DNA from 2 places in the Lysinibacillus sp. fkY74-1 genome. Region 2 is predicted to be linked to the other one. Evidence: riboswitches for the same ligand, from Rfam matches in the RefSeq annotation. Region 2 holds a riboswitch; the other holds the start of a gene.
The links. A riboswitch is a leader RNA that binds a small molecule or an ion and turns the genes downstream of it on or off. The one in region 2 is predicted to bind cobalamin.

Region 1 (7,633 bases), 240 kb from region 2:
AGCAACGGTCGTGACCCACTTAGCTGCTTCTTCGGGTGGTCCGTCTTTGCAAGCACAAGTACTCATTTATCCCGTTACGAATGTAGATTTCACGACCGTTTCCTATCAGGCTTATGGTGAAAATTTCGGCCTCGATAAAAAAGGTATGCAATGGTTTTCTCAGCACTATACAGAGGAATCCAACTATGCGAATCCATTTGTATCTCCTCTACAACTTGAGGATGTAAGCCATATGCCTAAAACCCTCCTCATTGCAGCAGAGGCAGATGTACTCTTTGACGAAGGTTTAAGTTATGCCCAAAAACTGGCGGACGCAGGAGTACCTGTAGAGCATATGACCATGTCTGGTTTGATTCATAGCTATTTTAGCAAGATGCATTATTTTGAAGAGGCGACCATCGAAACAGTGGCAAAAATTGCTGAATTCCTGAAATAAGCTTGGCTATCCCGTCCAAACAGTGCGATAATAGAGCAAAACGTTTTTTAAAGGATGACAACATGACACAAACAATTGCCCTACAAATAAAGCAGCCTTTTGCTGATCAATTAAAAAAAGGCTACCCATTAATTTCAAAAGATGCGGTGGATGCACGACAACTCCCTTCCGAGCAAGGGACACTACTTAAGCTGATGGATCACCATAATCGTTTTATTGGTACAGGTTACTTCGGTATTCAAAATAAAGGGATTGGCTGGGTCTTGACGACTGATATCAATGAAACCATCGATAAAGCTTTTTTCATTAAAAAGTTCAAAAAAGCCATACAACTCCGAGAAGCATTTTTCCAGAATGAACATACAACAGCCTTCCGTGTTTTCAATGGTGAGGGTGATGGCATTGGTGGCCTAACGATCGATTTCTTTAATGGCTACTATATGGTGAGTTGGTATAGCGAGGGTATTTACTCATTGAAAGAAGTCGTTTATGAGGCGCTTGCTGAAACCATCAACTACCAAGCTATTTATGAGAAAAAACGATTTGATGGTAAAGGCCAATATATGGAACAGGATGATTTTGTTATGGGGACTCCTGGCGAATTTCCAATTTTGGTCAAGGAAAATGGGATGACCTATGCAGTACATTTAAATGATGGTGCGATGACAGGGATTTTTCTTGATCAACGGGAAGTACGATTAGCTATTCGTGAGCGCTATGCAAACACAGCCAATATGCTTAATACCTTCTCCTACACAGGGGCATTTTCAGTAGCAGCCGCGCTTGGAGGAGCTATTAAAACAACAAGTGTTGATGTTGCGAAGCGCAGTTTAGCCAAAACAATTGAGCAGTTTAGCGTCAATCAAATTGATTATGAAGCCCAGGATATAAAAGTAATGGACGTTTTTCATTATTTTAAATATGCACAGCGTCACGCATTAAAATTTGACCTTGTTGTCTTAGATCCACCTAGCTTTGCTCGTACAAAGCAAATGACGTTCTCAACGGCGAAGGACTATCCAAAATTACTAAAGGATACAATTGCGATTACAGCCAAAAATGGTATTATTGTGGCTTCTACAAATAATGCAAGCTTCGGTATGAAAAAGTTTAAAGGATTTATCGACCAAGCATTTAAAGAGACTCGTACACGCTATAAAATTGTAGAGGAATACGGTTTACCAAAGGATTTCCGTGTGCCTCGTGAATATCCTGAATTTAATTATTTGAAGGTCGTTTTTATTCAAAAAATCGACTAACTGATCTAGAATCACACTTTGCTGTGATTCTTTTTTTCGATAAAAAAGGCTTAAGAAGTATGTTCACTTCCTAAGCCACCTCTTTGTTAAAGTTTTTCCACAAACCAATCTCGTATATATTCCAGACGATGAATTCTTAATGTTGGTTTTCCGCTTCTTGACAGTTCATGATTCGATTCAGGGAAGCGGACGAATTTTGTTTCTTTCTTACGATATTTCAAGGCGATAAATAATTGCTCCGCCTGTTCAATCGGACAACGATAATCTTTTTCACCGTGTAAAATGAGCAACGGTGTTTCGACATTGTCTACATACTTCAATGGAGAATGATGCCATAGCTTCTCCATATTATCGAGCCCTGCTTGTATTTGCCAGTCTGTAAAGTAATAGCCGATATCACTCACACCTGCAAAGCTAATCCAGTTTGAAATTGAGCGTTGTGTAACTGCTGCCTTAAAGCGGTTCGTATGCCCAACAATCCAGTTGGTCATAAAGCCACCATAGCTCCCACCTGTTACACCTAGTCGATCCTGATCAATGAAATCATAGTGCTCTAAAGCATAGTCCACTGCAGCCATTAGGTCTTGATAGTCATTGCCACCATAATCACCACGTACTGCATCCACAAACGTTTGTCCGTAGCCATGACTTCCGCGCGGATTTGTATACAGCACCGTAAAGCCTTGAGCAGCTAGGATTTGGAATTCATTGAAATAAGTGTTGCCGTACATCGCATGTGGACCACCATGGATTTCAAGAATAAGAGGATATTTCTTCCCTTTTTCATAGCCCACTGGCTTCATGATCCAGCCATTGACCTTCCAGCCCTCAGCTCCTTCAAACTCAATACTCTCAGGAACAGCTATCTCTCTCGTCTTTAAAACTTCTTCATTGACGGTTGTCAACCGTTCTTTTTCACCCGTCTTTAAGTTGACGTAATATAAATCGCCCGGATTTGTTGTCGTACTTATTGCGACAACTGCTTGGTCATTTTGAGCATCTAATGAAAATCCATAAACATATTGATCATCGTGAATAGCTGGATAAATCTCTCCATCCACATTACCAAAATAAATTGCCGCATTGCCGTGATCTGTTACTTGGAAGTAGAAACTATGATTATCATTCATCCATTGCACAGGTGGAGCTGCTACCCCTTGCAGGAAATCACCGATGACATAGTCACCGACAGGGGCATCAAATTCACTTGTGGCACAGTTTAGCAGATTTTGTTCCATATCATAAATCCATAGCTTCGCTTGTGTGGCATTTTCAAACTCACGTTTTCCCCCAACGAAGGAAAGGAAGCGGCTATTAGGAGACCATGATGTTTGGTAATAAGAGCCAATTCCCTCGGTTACCTTGCGACTCTTTTTTGTTTCTATATCTAATAAGTAAATATCCGCATTAAATGAAAAATCTAAATCCTCTGCTTGATCTGCTAAGTACGTAAGATAGTTGCCATCGGGCGACCATGTACTCAGATGGCAATGCTTGTTCCCTTCTGTCATTTGCTCTAAGTCACCAGATTTTAAATCGACAATAGCGATGTGGGTATGCTGGTCCATATCCGTAAATCCACCAGCATCTGATTTATGTTTCATCTTATCGATTTCTAGCGGCTTTAGTTCTTTTTCTTCTTTCTTGTCATCTTCAGCTTTATCTAGAATAGTTTCATCTTTACCGAGCATAACGGAAAAGGCAATTTTCTCTCCACATGGAGACCAGACAGGCGTTGACGCACCGTTTTTACAATACGTTACTTGTTTTGCCTCCCCACCTGTTTTCGAAAGCACAAAAATTTGCGGCTTGCCTGACCTTGTAGAAGAAAAAGCAATTTGACTGCCATCTGGCGACCACACAGGAGAGCTTGTCCGATAGTCACCATATGTCCATTGCTGAGGACGTTTGTCTTTTAAATTTATATAAAACAAATTAGATATATAGTCCTTTTTCTTCTCATCAATACGTGTCTCTACATAAACTACCTCAGTCCCATCAGGTGAGAGCTGTGGATCTGCCACTGATTTCAAGCGATAAAGATCCTCTGGTTGAATCCCTTGTTTAGATGTCATGTTCTTGCTCCTTTGTATTGTCATTTTCTATGCTCTACTACAATATTTCGACACCCTAAGTATTATTCCTGCTACTCGATCGATTTTTTTACTAGTTCCCAATAAGCATTCGATTTTGTTCTGCGATAAAACTTATAAAAAGGTTCATTGGAACGAGCTTGGTCCTGATAAAGACGAATGATTTGTAGCAAAAAATCTTCAATATGGTCGATCCTTACTCTCTTTGCAAAGAGAGTACCCGCCTGTGCTTTCGTCCCCATAGGAATGGCTCCTAGATAAACATCAAAGCTCTCATGCTGATAGACCAAACCGATGTCATCATATGTGGGATTATAACAGGCGGATGCACAGCCATTCACATTGACTCGCATTCTTGCAGGCACGGTTATACCATCCAACGCCTGATAGAGCTGTTCTGTTTGAGGAACTGCTTCCATTTTTTCACCGTCACAAAAATCACATGCTTTCATAACAATATGAGGCCCTGACGATGCAACAAACAGTCCAGCCTCCTGTAAGGCACGGGTAGCTTCAGTTAATTCACTAGAGGGAATCGATAATAATATGCTATAGGAAGCCGAGTATTTAATGGCTCCCTTCTCTCCTACAATTTCTGCTATTTTTTGAAATTGGGCTGGTGTGTAATGCTTATTGATAATGCCAGGGCTTACTGCTAATCGCGAAAATCCACCTTGCTGATTAAGGGTCTCAAATGTTTTATCTGGTATGTTTTGACGAAATGCGTTCAATAGTTATCGCTCCTTAAGAAAAAGGAGCTAGCACTTTGCTAGCTCGAAATTTTTAAAAGTTTTCTGGGTAGAAGCCCTTAGCTAAAATTTGAATGGCCTCTGCTGCACGGACCCCTTCAGATGCCGCTGAAAGTGGAAGGATGACAAAGCGATCATTTTTGACTGCTTCCATTTCCTTCAAGGCTGGATCATTTTTTAAGAAATTTATCTTTTGTTCAGCCGTTGTTTCACCATAATTAATTATGACAACCACCTCTGGATTGCGATCTACTGCATCTTCCTTCGACACGGTTGTCCACCCTGACTCCACATCTCCAAAGATATTTTGACCGCCAGCGATTGTCACCAGCTCATTCATAAAGTTTTGGCCAGCTGTGAATACATCTTTTTCACCACTGTCAAAGACTAGAACACGTAAATTTTCTCTATCTTTTGGTAATTTAGCTTGAACTTCTTCGACATCTTTTGTCATTTGTTCAATGAATGCTTCGCCGCGATCTTCCACGCGGAATATTTCTGCAATATGACGAATATCAGTGAAAATATCCTCTAATGTTGGCTTTGTCATATTAGAAGCTGTATGTAAATACGTATGAATTCCTAATTCCTCAAGCTCCTCTGGTGTTCCTACACCTTTTTCACCAAAGCCACTTTTCCAGCCTGCATACAAGAAATCTGCCCCGGCATCAATGACTTGCTCCTTCGTTGGGTATTGATCTGAAAGAACAGGAACTTTATCGTAGGCTGCTTGAAGCGGCTCGTAGATTTCGTCATCTAAATAAGCAGTCCCTACCATGGAATCCTCTAGCCCTAATGCAAGCATAATTTCTGTTACATGCTGATTTAAGCTAATTGCCTTTGTAGGTGCTTCCTTATAGGTTTGGGTAGTTCCATTATTTTTAATGATTACCTCAGTCGTTGTCGCCTCAGACGGTTCAACTTTTTCAGTTTGCGTTGCTGATTCAGGCTTGTCCTTTGTACCACACGCTCCTAAAACTGCGATGAGCGCGATGAGCATGACCAGCCATATACTTCTCCATTTTTTCATGTCCTTTTCTCCTTTGTTGTCATAAATATAGAAAGAAATCAGAGACTTCTTTGCTACCAGGATCATTGGAAGGGCATAAAAAAACCCTCTTGTCGCCAAGAGAGTAGCATAGTGAAAAAACGGTATAGTTACCTTTATCACTATCCCCATCCTCGTGGTTCTTAGTTAGCATACACATACTGGCAGGTATCCTGGCTTAGGTTCATCATCTATACACCTTCCCATAGTTAAACTACAGTGGCATCCTGTATAGACTCCCCATTTACAGTTGCGGGACAGCATCGGAATTACACCGATTTCCCTTTTAAGCAAAATGACAAATGCCATTTGCACCAATATGTTTTATTCATTCTATTGATAGACTAGCAGTTCATGAGTTAATTCGCAATCAGAGTAAATTGCAAAATCTGCAATCATCATTATATTAGCACTATTTCGACAAAAAGACGAATCATTTTACAAGAATTATTTGTGCTAGTATTCTGATACAATGAGAACATAGCCACCTATAGAAACGAGGATTTAGTATGTACAAGACGATTGGGGTTCTTGCTCATGTTGATGCAGGAAAAACAACCTTTTCTGAGCAAATGCTTTATCATACCAATAGTATTCAAGCGCGGGGGCGTGTCGATCATCAGGATGCCTATTTAGATAATCATGAGCTTGAGCGTAAACGTGGCATTACAATATTTGCCGAGCAAGGTCGCATGACTATCGGCGACGATACATATACGCTGATCGATACACCAGGGCATGTCGATTTCTCCCCTGAGATGGAGCGTGCCATTCGTGTCATGGATTATGCCATCATTATTATTAGTGCTGTAGAGGGTATACAGGGTCATACAGAAACTGTATGGCAGCTTTTACGGAACTATCATGTCCCTACATTCTTTTTTATTAATAAAATAGATCGTGACGGAGCAGATGTGAGAGCTGTTATGACTCAGCTGCATAAGGATTTCTCAGAACATGTAATCCTCATAGATGAACCACTGCAGGAAAACTATGTTTCAAGCACGATTATGGAATGGCTGGCAGAGCGTGATGAAGAACTGCTAGATAACTTTTTGAATGAAACATTGGAACATCGCCAATGCATGACTAGACTACAAACGATGATTAAAAATGAGGATGCCTTTCCTTGTTTTATAGGTTCTGCGTTGAAGGATGAAGGCATTGAGGAATTTATTGCTCAACTTCCATTCCTAACGGGTACTCACTTCGAGCCAGAAGCACCTTTTCAAGGAGAGGTCTTTAAAATACGCCATGATGGACATCAACGTTTAACGTTCATCAAGGCCCTTACAGGCAAGTTACATGTTCGGGATGAATTTACATTTGGAGATATCACAGAAAAAGTAACAGAAATTCGCCTATATAACGGCAGTCGATTTGAAACTGTTCAGCAAGTTGAGGCTGGTGAAATCTTCGCTGTTAAAGGGCTCAGTCAGGCAAATATTGGGGATCGAATTGGCAGTAAATTGCTATCACTGCCCTATGAGCTTGTCCCTACATTACAGGCAAAAGTTCAATATGAGGGTGAGCAACATATAAAAGAAGTATTAAGGATTTTCCGTTTACTAGAGGCCGAGGAGCCGTCATTGCGTGTCGTGTGGCAGGAAAAATTTCAGGAAATCCATGTGCACATAATGGGTGTCATTCAGTTAGAAGTCCTGATTGACGTGTTATTGAAACGTTTTGCATTACACATTTCTTTTGGAGAGCCGCAAATATTATATATGGAGACAATTGGGACAACCGTTACAGGCTACGGTCATTTTGAGCCACTCAAGCATTATGCAGAGGTTCATTTATTAATGGAGCCTAATGAACGCGGAGCAGGAATTACCTTTAGTAATGCCTGTCATGCCGATGATTTATCAGTGGGCAACCAGCGTCTCGTTGAGAAGCACTTGTTTGAGCGTGATCATCACGGCTTACTCACAGGCTACGCCGTCACAGATATTCATTTTACGCTATTAACGGGGCGTGGTCACAATGAGCATACCTCTGGTGGTGATTTCCGAGAAGCTACTTTCCGAGCACTACGTCAAGGACTA
Region 2 (7,633 bases):
AAAAAGCCAATATCCATTTCCGGCATCGCCCATTTTGTACGCTCTGTAACGATTCGGTGGCTTGCTCCATAGGTTAATCCGACTCCACCACCCATGACTATGCCATCAAGGCAAGCAATAATTGGTTTAGAATAATGATAGATTTCCAAATCCACTTCATACTCTACTTCAAAAAAGTTTTCAGCTACTTTAAATGCTTCTTGACTGGATTGTGCTTGATAAAGTGTTTTAATGTCACCTCCAGCGCAAAACCCCTTCTCCCCTGCCCCTTGTAGTACAATAAGACAGATTTGATCATTCGCTTCCCATTCTTTTAATTTTTCTCTAATGAGGTTAAGCATGTTAGTGGAAAGAGAATTTAAAGCTTTAGGACGATTCAACGTAATGAAGGCTGCTCCTCCATCTTCCACCGAAAATAAAACTTCGTTTGCCATGTTGGCCCCCTCCTTTAACAGTGTTTAAAGTGTGGCTGTCTTTTTTCAATAAATGCCTGTACACCTTCTTTGGCATCATTTGTTAAAAATAACTCAGCAAAACGTGTTCGTTCAAGTTCAAGTCCTTTTTGTAGGTTATCCTTCGTGCTTTGAATCACACATTCAATTGTACGAGAGACACATGTCATACTTTTACCCGCAACAAAGGACTGTGCAACAGCTTTAGCCGTCGTCAAAAGTTCCTCAGGTTCTGTTACGAGTTGAATAATACCTAGCTGTAATGCCTCGTCTGCACTCAGTTGTTTACTTGTTAAAATTAATTGGAGCGCTGTTGCTTGATTCGTCATTCTGCTAAGTCGTTGAGTCCCCCCGAATGTTGGGAGTAGCCCAAGCTTTAATTCTGGTAAGCCGAGAATGGCTTGATTCGAAGCAATTCGGAAATGACATCCTAACGCTAGTTCAAGCCCTCCTCCAAGAGCCGGTCCATTAATGGCAGCAATAACTGGTTTTTTCATGGCTTCTACTTCATCGCATAGCGCTTGCCCTGCTTGAGCCATTTGCAATGCTTTTTCCTGTTGGCCAAAGGCTGAAACAAACTCCTTTATATCAGCCCCAGCGACAAAAAATCGGCCAGTGCCTGTAATAATAATGGCACTTGTGTCTTCATCCTCTGCTAGCTCTTGGAAAATGAGACGTAGGTTTTCAATAGTGGCTGATGACAAAGTGTTTGCAGGTGGATGATTTAAATGAATAATTGAAATAGAATCCTCTTTACTAACGTTGACAAATGTATCGATCATGCTGCTCCTCCTAACTAATCATTTTTGGGTTGTCAATGAATGTTCTCGCAAGTGCCCGTTTTTTCATAAAGAGATTTTGCTGTAGCGGAATATTTAATTGTCGAATGTTATTTAGCAAGCTTACTCGTTTTTGTTCATTGCTTTCAGCGGCCGTAATGATAGTAATCGCACTTTCTTCTATTTTGCGGTAACCCTCCTGGCATAATATGTCAGTCATTAATTGTTTTGTTTGGACATGTGCAGTTTTTTTCGACCTGAGCCAGGCTGATTCCATGACATACGTTTCCATGGCCATATCCGCCAACAAACGCATAAATTCTTGCTCCTGTTCGAGTTGAATTTGTGCATTTGCAATGACATGAATAGCTAGTTGCATTAAATGCTTGGAGAGAAGGATGTAATGGTGATTTTTTTCTAATGGTTGAGCGTGAATAAAATCACCCTCTATTGCAGTTGTTTGTACATATTTTTTCCACAGCATTTTAGCCATTGTGAGGCGATTGATTTCATTTGTACCCTCGAAAATACGGTTAATTCTTGCGTCTCGATACAAACGTTCCACTTCATAATCTTGCATATAGCCATATCCACCATGTATTTGAACAGCTTCATCAGCTATTCTTCCAAGTGCTTCGGAACAATGTACTTTATGAAGTGCGCATTCCAGAGCAAATTCAGATATTTTCTGAACTATCGTTTCATTGCTTGATGATGCAATAGCCTCATCAACTTTCCCAGCCGTTCGGTATGCACCGCTTTCTGCTCCATAAATCAGAACGGCCATGTCAGCAAGCTTTTCCTGTATCAATGTAAAGTCAACGATAGGTCGTTCAAATTGTTTCCGTCCCTTCCCATAATTCACGGCTATTTGAAATGCTTGTTTGGCCGTTCCTATATTAGAAAAGGCAAGCTTTAGACGTGCCATATTCAAAATGTTCATAGCGACTATATGTCCTTTGCCAACCTCTCCAAGAACACAATTGATTGGCACAATAACATCCTCTAAAATGAGCGTGGCCGTTGAAGAGCCTTTAATGCCCATCTTCTCTTCTTCCTGACCCACGGATACCCCTTTAATGGAACGTTCGACAATCAACGCAGTCATCCCCCTATTCGTCTGGGCAAATACAACGAAGACGTCTGCTAGCTGAGCATTGGTAATCCATTGCTTTTCTCCATTTACTAGCCATGCTTTCCCGTCTTCCGTTAATCTAGCATTCGTTTTGGGGCGCAGTGCATCAGAACCCGCTTCGGACTCTGTAAGGGCGTAAGCTCCAATCCATTCTCCAGAAGCCAACTTTGGTAAGTATTTCAGTTTTTGCTCCTCATTTCCAAAATAGATATAGGGTAATGTGCCCACCCCTGCATGAATATTGTAGGAGACACTAAAAGAACCCCCAAAACCCATTTTTTCTGCTACCAGACCAGAAATTTTTTTATTGAGCTCAAGTCCTCCATAAGCTTCGGGTATTTCAATGGCCAGTAATCCAAGATCACCTGCTTTTTGGAACAATTTTCGGGTGATCTCATATTGTTGCTGTTCAATGGATGAGATATTCGGTGAGACATCCTGTTTAATGAAGAGCTCAGCAGTTTTTGCAATGAGCTCTTCTTCATCGTGGAAATCCTCAGGTGTAAAGATCGTCATGTTGTTTTTTAGTCGATCCATATAAGCCCTCCTTGAAAGAAAGTGGAGAAAAGCCATTTACCTCTCCTACTTTATTTCCTCCTTCGGTAAGATGGTTTTTGCTAATTCACTATCTAAATCCTCGAATTTATAATAGGAAATCGTTTCATACAATTCGCTTCTTGTTTGCATATCCTCAATTGCTTCTTGTTGTGTTCCAGTATTTTTTATTAATTCAAATACGCGCTCGTATGCTTTTGCTGCAACTCTCATAGATGTAACGGGATAAATGACCATCGAGTAGCCCATCTTTTCAAATTCCTTAGCCGTATAATAAGGAGTTTGACCGAATTCAGTCATATTGGCTAATAAGGGGGCATCTAACTCATTGGCAAATTGTTTAAACTCTTTTTCAGTTTGTAATGCCTCTGGAAAAATAACATCTGCCCCAGCAGTAACATATGCTTTGGCTCTTAGTATAGCCTGCTCTAAGCCTTCAACAGACCTTGCATCCGTGCGAGCAACAATCATTAATGTAGGGGCTATTTGTTTAATCATTTTTATTTTTTGAATCATTTCCTCCTTTGGAACAAGAGTTTTGCCATTTAAATGTCCACACTTTTTAGGAAGATTTTGGTCCTCTAGCTGTACGGCAGCAACCCCTGCCTCTAGCATTTCACGAGCAGTACGGGCAACATTTAATACGCCACCAAAGCCCGTATCAATGTCCACTAGCATCGGTAAATTTGTAGCCCGAATAATATCACTAGCACGCTGGGCTATCTCATTTGAATAAATCATCCCTAAGTCTGGTAAACCTCTACTCGCTGTATAAGCGGCACCAGAAAGATATAATGCCTCAAAGCCAACTTTTTTAGCCATCAAACCAGCCATTGCATCATGTACCCCTGGTATTTGCAAAATAGCTGAACGAGCGATATGAGCTTTAAATTGTTCAGCTAATTGTTTTTGTGTCTTTGCTTCTTGGACAATCCATGTCATTTTTAAATACCTCCTCTTTATTGCGTTCGGAATCCATCTAAATTAAATAAATAGATTAACAAATTCATGAACAGCAATTTGTTCAAGCAGCTCTTTATTTACACAAACATCGTTTATTTTATTGAGTTGTTTTTGAGCATAATGTGTACGAAGGTTTTGCTGGAATTTATCAATAATCTGAGGGAATGCTTCCTCACGGCGGAAACGATGTCCTAAAGGATATTCACACTCAATTAGCTCAGTTGATGTACCATCTTTGTAATAAACTTGAACAGCGTTCGCAATGGATCGTTTATCAGGGTCTAAATAGTCGATTGTATATTGGCCTTTTTCCACAACAACCATTTTATTACGCAAGTCATCGATTCGTGGATCTGCCGCCACCTCATCTTCATAGTGATTTGCGGTAATGTCACCATAAATAAGACCAATCGCTGTAATATATTGAAGGCAGTGATCTCGATCTGCAGGATTGTGAAGAGGCCCTTCTTTATCGATAATTCGCATGGCTGATTCATGTGTTGTAATTTCTATGCGGTCAATATCAGCTAGGCGATTTTTTACTTCAGCATGCAAATGAACGGCACATTCTGCAGCCGTTTGAGCATGAAACTCTGCAGGATATGAAACTTTAAAGAGGACATTTTCCATAACATAAGATGCAAGTGGTCTCGCAAGCTTTAATTCTTGCTTATGAAAGAGCACATCTTGGAATCCCCAGCCTGGTGCAGATAATGCAGTTGCATAGCCCATTTCCCCTTTCACAGCCATCATTGCTAGTTGTACGGCCCTGCTTGTAGCATCGCCAGCAGCCCATGATTTTCTTGATCCCGTATTAGGAGCATGTCGATAGGTTCTTAAACTTGAATTATCAATCCAAGCATTTGATAAAGCATTGACAATCTCTTGATGAGTGCCCCCTAAAGCCTTTGTAACAACAGCTGTTGTCGCTATTTTGACAAATAAAACGTGATCTAAGCCAACACGATTTAAGCTATTTTCGAGTGCAAGTATTCCTTGTATTTCATGGGCTTGAATCATCATTTCTAAAACATCTTTCATTTGGAGAGGCTCTTGCCCTTCTGCAACACGTACACGACTCAAATAATCAGCTACAGCTAAAATACCACCAAGATTATCAGAAGGATGCCCCCATTCTGCCGCCAACCATGTATCGTTATAATCCAACCAACGGATCATACAACCGATATTAAAGGCACCTTTAACTGGATCAAGGACATAGGATGTCCCTGGAATACGAGTACCATTTGGAACGACTGTACCTGGTACTACAGGACCTAGAAGTTTTGTACATTCAGGATATTGTAAAGCTAAAATGCCACAACCTAACGTATCCAATAAAACATATCGAGCCGTTTCGTAAGCTTCTTCGCTCGTAATCTTTGTGTTTAATACGTAATCCGCAATATCAATAAGAAGCTGGTCTGTCATCGTTTTTTCATTCGTTTTAATCATCTATATCTTCCTTTCAAGGTATGAATTTGATATACTAGTATGCTGATGGGCATTGGTCAGAATGTCCATCAGCTCTATGGCGAGTTGTTAAAACTTGATTATACCGACAATTCTTCAAGGTTATGACGCTCGCCTATATAATGAACACGAGGTCTAAATAATCGATTATTGTCATGTTGTTCGATCACATGTGCACATAAACCGATCGTTCGAGAGCCAAAGAAAATAGGCGTATATAATTCAATTGGTAAGCCCAGCATGTAGTACACAGGCGCAGCATAATAATCTAAATTTGGATACAAGCCTTTTTCCTCCACCATCACTTTTTCACCGGCTTCGCACATGTGATATAAGCAGTCATCCCCTTGCTCCAAGCATAGTTTATACAAAGCTTCTTTCATGATCTGCGCTCTTGGGTCCATTTTTTTCATATAGACACGATGGCCAAAGCCCATTATTTTATCTTTATTTTTGAGCTTGTTTTTCAGCATCGCTTCAAAGCCCTCCACAGTCTTAGCTTCAAGCAGCATATACATGACTGCCTCGTTCGCCCCACCATGCAAATTTCCTTTCAATGATGCGACAGCACCAGTTAGAGCACCATACAGATCGGATTGTGTGGAGGCAATAACACGAGCAGTAAAGGTCGAATTCGGCATTTCATGTTCACTATATAAAACAAGTGATTGGTCAAAAATTCCCTCTTCTAATGGTGTTGGTTTTCTTCCAGTAATCATGTAATAAAAATTAGCACTATAAGAAAGCTGACTATCCGGTTCTACAACATCTTGACCATTTAATACACGGTAGCTATTCGCAACGATGTTGGGCATTCCACCTAAAAGTCGATATGCTCGTGTTACATTCATTTCAGTCGAATGATCATGGATGTGCTGATCATACCCTGCTAACGCTGAAATTCCAGTTCGAAGGCCGTCCATCGCATGTGTCCCATTTGGTAATAAGTTGAAAATTTGAAAAAGCTCTTGTGGAACGTGATAGTTTTCTTTCAATTTATCCTGTACGTCAGCTTGTTGCTCAGTAGTTGGTAGGTTTCCGTGCAATAATAAATGGACAATATCTAAATAGGCGTATCTCTGAGATAGTTCAATCAAATCATAGCCACGTATAACAATTTGACTGCCTACTACGTCTAAGAAAGACAGTTTTGTTTCCGCAGCAATAACTCCATCAAGACCTGGTGAATACGTTAACTCCATAGATTACAACCCCTTTGTTTAATCATTCTTGTAAGCGTTACCATTCAAACTCGAAAGAACAACAAAAAAACAACTTCTATCCTTTAGAAGTTGTTAATCTACAAAAGTATGACAGAACAAAAAACAGTGAACTTACATCCATTCACAATCATCATACAGTAGCTAACACCTCCCTATCCTCGTAGGTCAATTGATGCTTATTTAGTGGCAGGTCTCCTGACTTATCATCAACATTCCTATAACACCTTCCCGTTTTGAAGAACAAAACAGTGGTCTCGTTATGGAACTCCTACATACAGTTGCGGGACAGTGTTGGACTCACACCAACTTCCCTTTTAATCAAATGGAATCAAACCCATTTGAACCACCAAAATTTAGCATATTCAATTTGTCTTTTTACCTTAACATAGAGGTTTCCAAACAATCAATATAGGTAAAATTCAGAAAAGACTGATTATAAAAAGCTATTTTTCATTTTTGACGAACTATTCTGCATATTTAAGCATTATTTCGCTCAAAAAAAGATTGTTAATCAATCCCAATGGAGCTATATTTATGAAGTCTGCTTTAAAAAAGCGATTTGTTTTGCATTACGATGAAACGAGGAGTGACGGGATGGGCTATATAACTGAATTAAGAAAGCTTATCGGTAATAGACCAATTATAAGCGTTGGTTCGACAGTTCTTGTTGTTAATGATGATAAGAAAATACTCTTTCAACATCGTTCAGATACGTTGGATTGGGGATTACCTGGCGGTTCAATGGAAATAAACGAAACATTAGAGCAGGTTGCTGCTCGTGAACTTTATGAGGAAACTGGTCTCGTGGCTAAAGAGTTTGAGTTTATCGGTGTTTTTTCAGGACCTGATTATTACTACTGTTATCCGAATGGCGATGAAATCTATACAGTCATTCACCTTTATAGAGCTAAACATGTAAGGGGTGTATTGGAAATGAAGGATGGTGAGAGCTTAAGCCTCACTTATTTCAGTAAGGAAGAACTTCCGAATAATATGGAACAGAGGACGGTCGCTCTCTTAAACAACCTAGAGGGCAAAATATGGGGGTTCGAA

Region 1: another riboswitch for cobalamin. It lies ahead of ACE1MS_RS10465 (ABC transporter substrate-binding protein); the one in region 2 lies ahead of mmgD (citrate synthase).

Annotation. Positions count from the first base shown of each region.
Region 1 covers NZ_CP170173.1:2,154,625-2,162,257, reverse strand. Annotated here, with positions in the region: gene ACE1MS_RS10485 (alpha/beta hydrolase) at 1-436, shown strand, start outside; gene ACE1MS_RS10480 (class I SAM-dependent rRNA methyltransferase) at 499-1,695, shown strand; gene ACE1MS_RS10475 (S9 family peptidase) at 1,782-3,770, opposite strand; gene ACE1MS_RS10470 (precorrin-3B methylase) at 3,842-4,519, opposite strand; gene ACE1MS_RS10465 (ABC transporter substrate-binding protein) at 4,572-5,567, opposite strand; cobalamin riboswitch at 5,732-5,919, opposite strand; gene ACE1MS_RS10460 (GTP-binding protein) at 6,095-7,633, shown strand, end outside.
Region 2 covers NZ_CP170173.1:2,395,723-2,403,355, forward strand. Annotated here, with positions in the region: gene ACE1MS_RS11600 (enoyl-CoA hydratase/isomerase family protein) at 1-434, opposite strand, end outside; gene ACE1MS_RS11605 (enoyl-CoA hydratase-related protein) at 449-1,234, opposite strand; gene ACE1MS_RS11610 (acyl-CoA dehydrogenase family protein) at 1,245-2,903, opposite strand; gene prpB (methylisocitrate lyase) at 2,949-3,863, opposite strand; gene ACE1MS_RS11620 (bifunctional 2-methylcitrate dehydratase/aconitate hydratase) at 3,906-5,339, opposite strand; gene mmgD (citrate synthase) at 5,438-6,559, opposite strand; cobalamin riboswitch at 6,749-6,943, opposite strand; gene ACE1MS_RS11630 (NUDIX hydrolase) at 7,175-7,633, shown strand, end outside.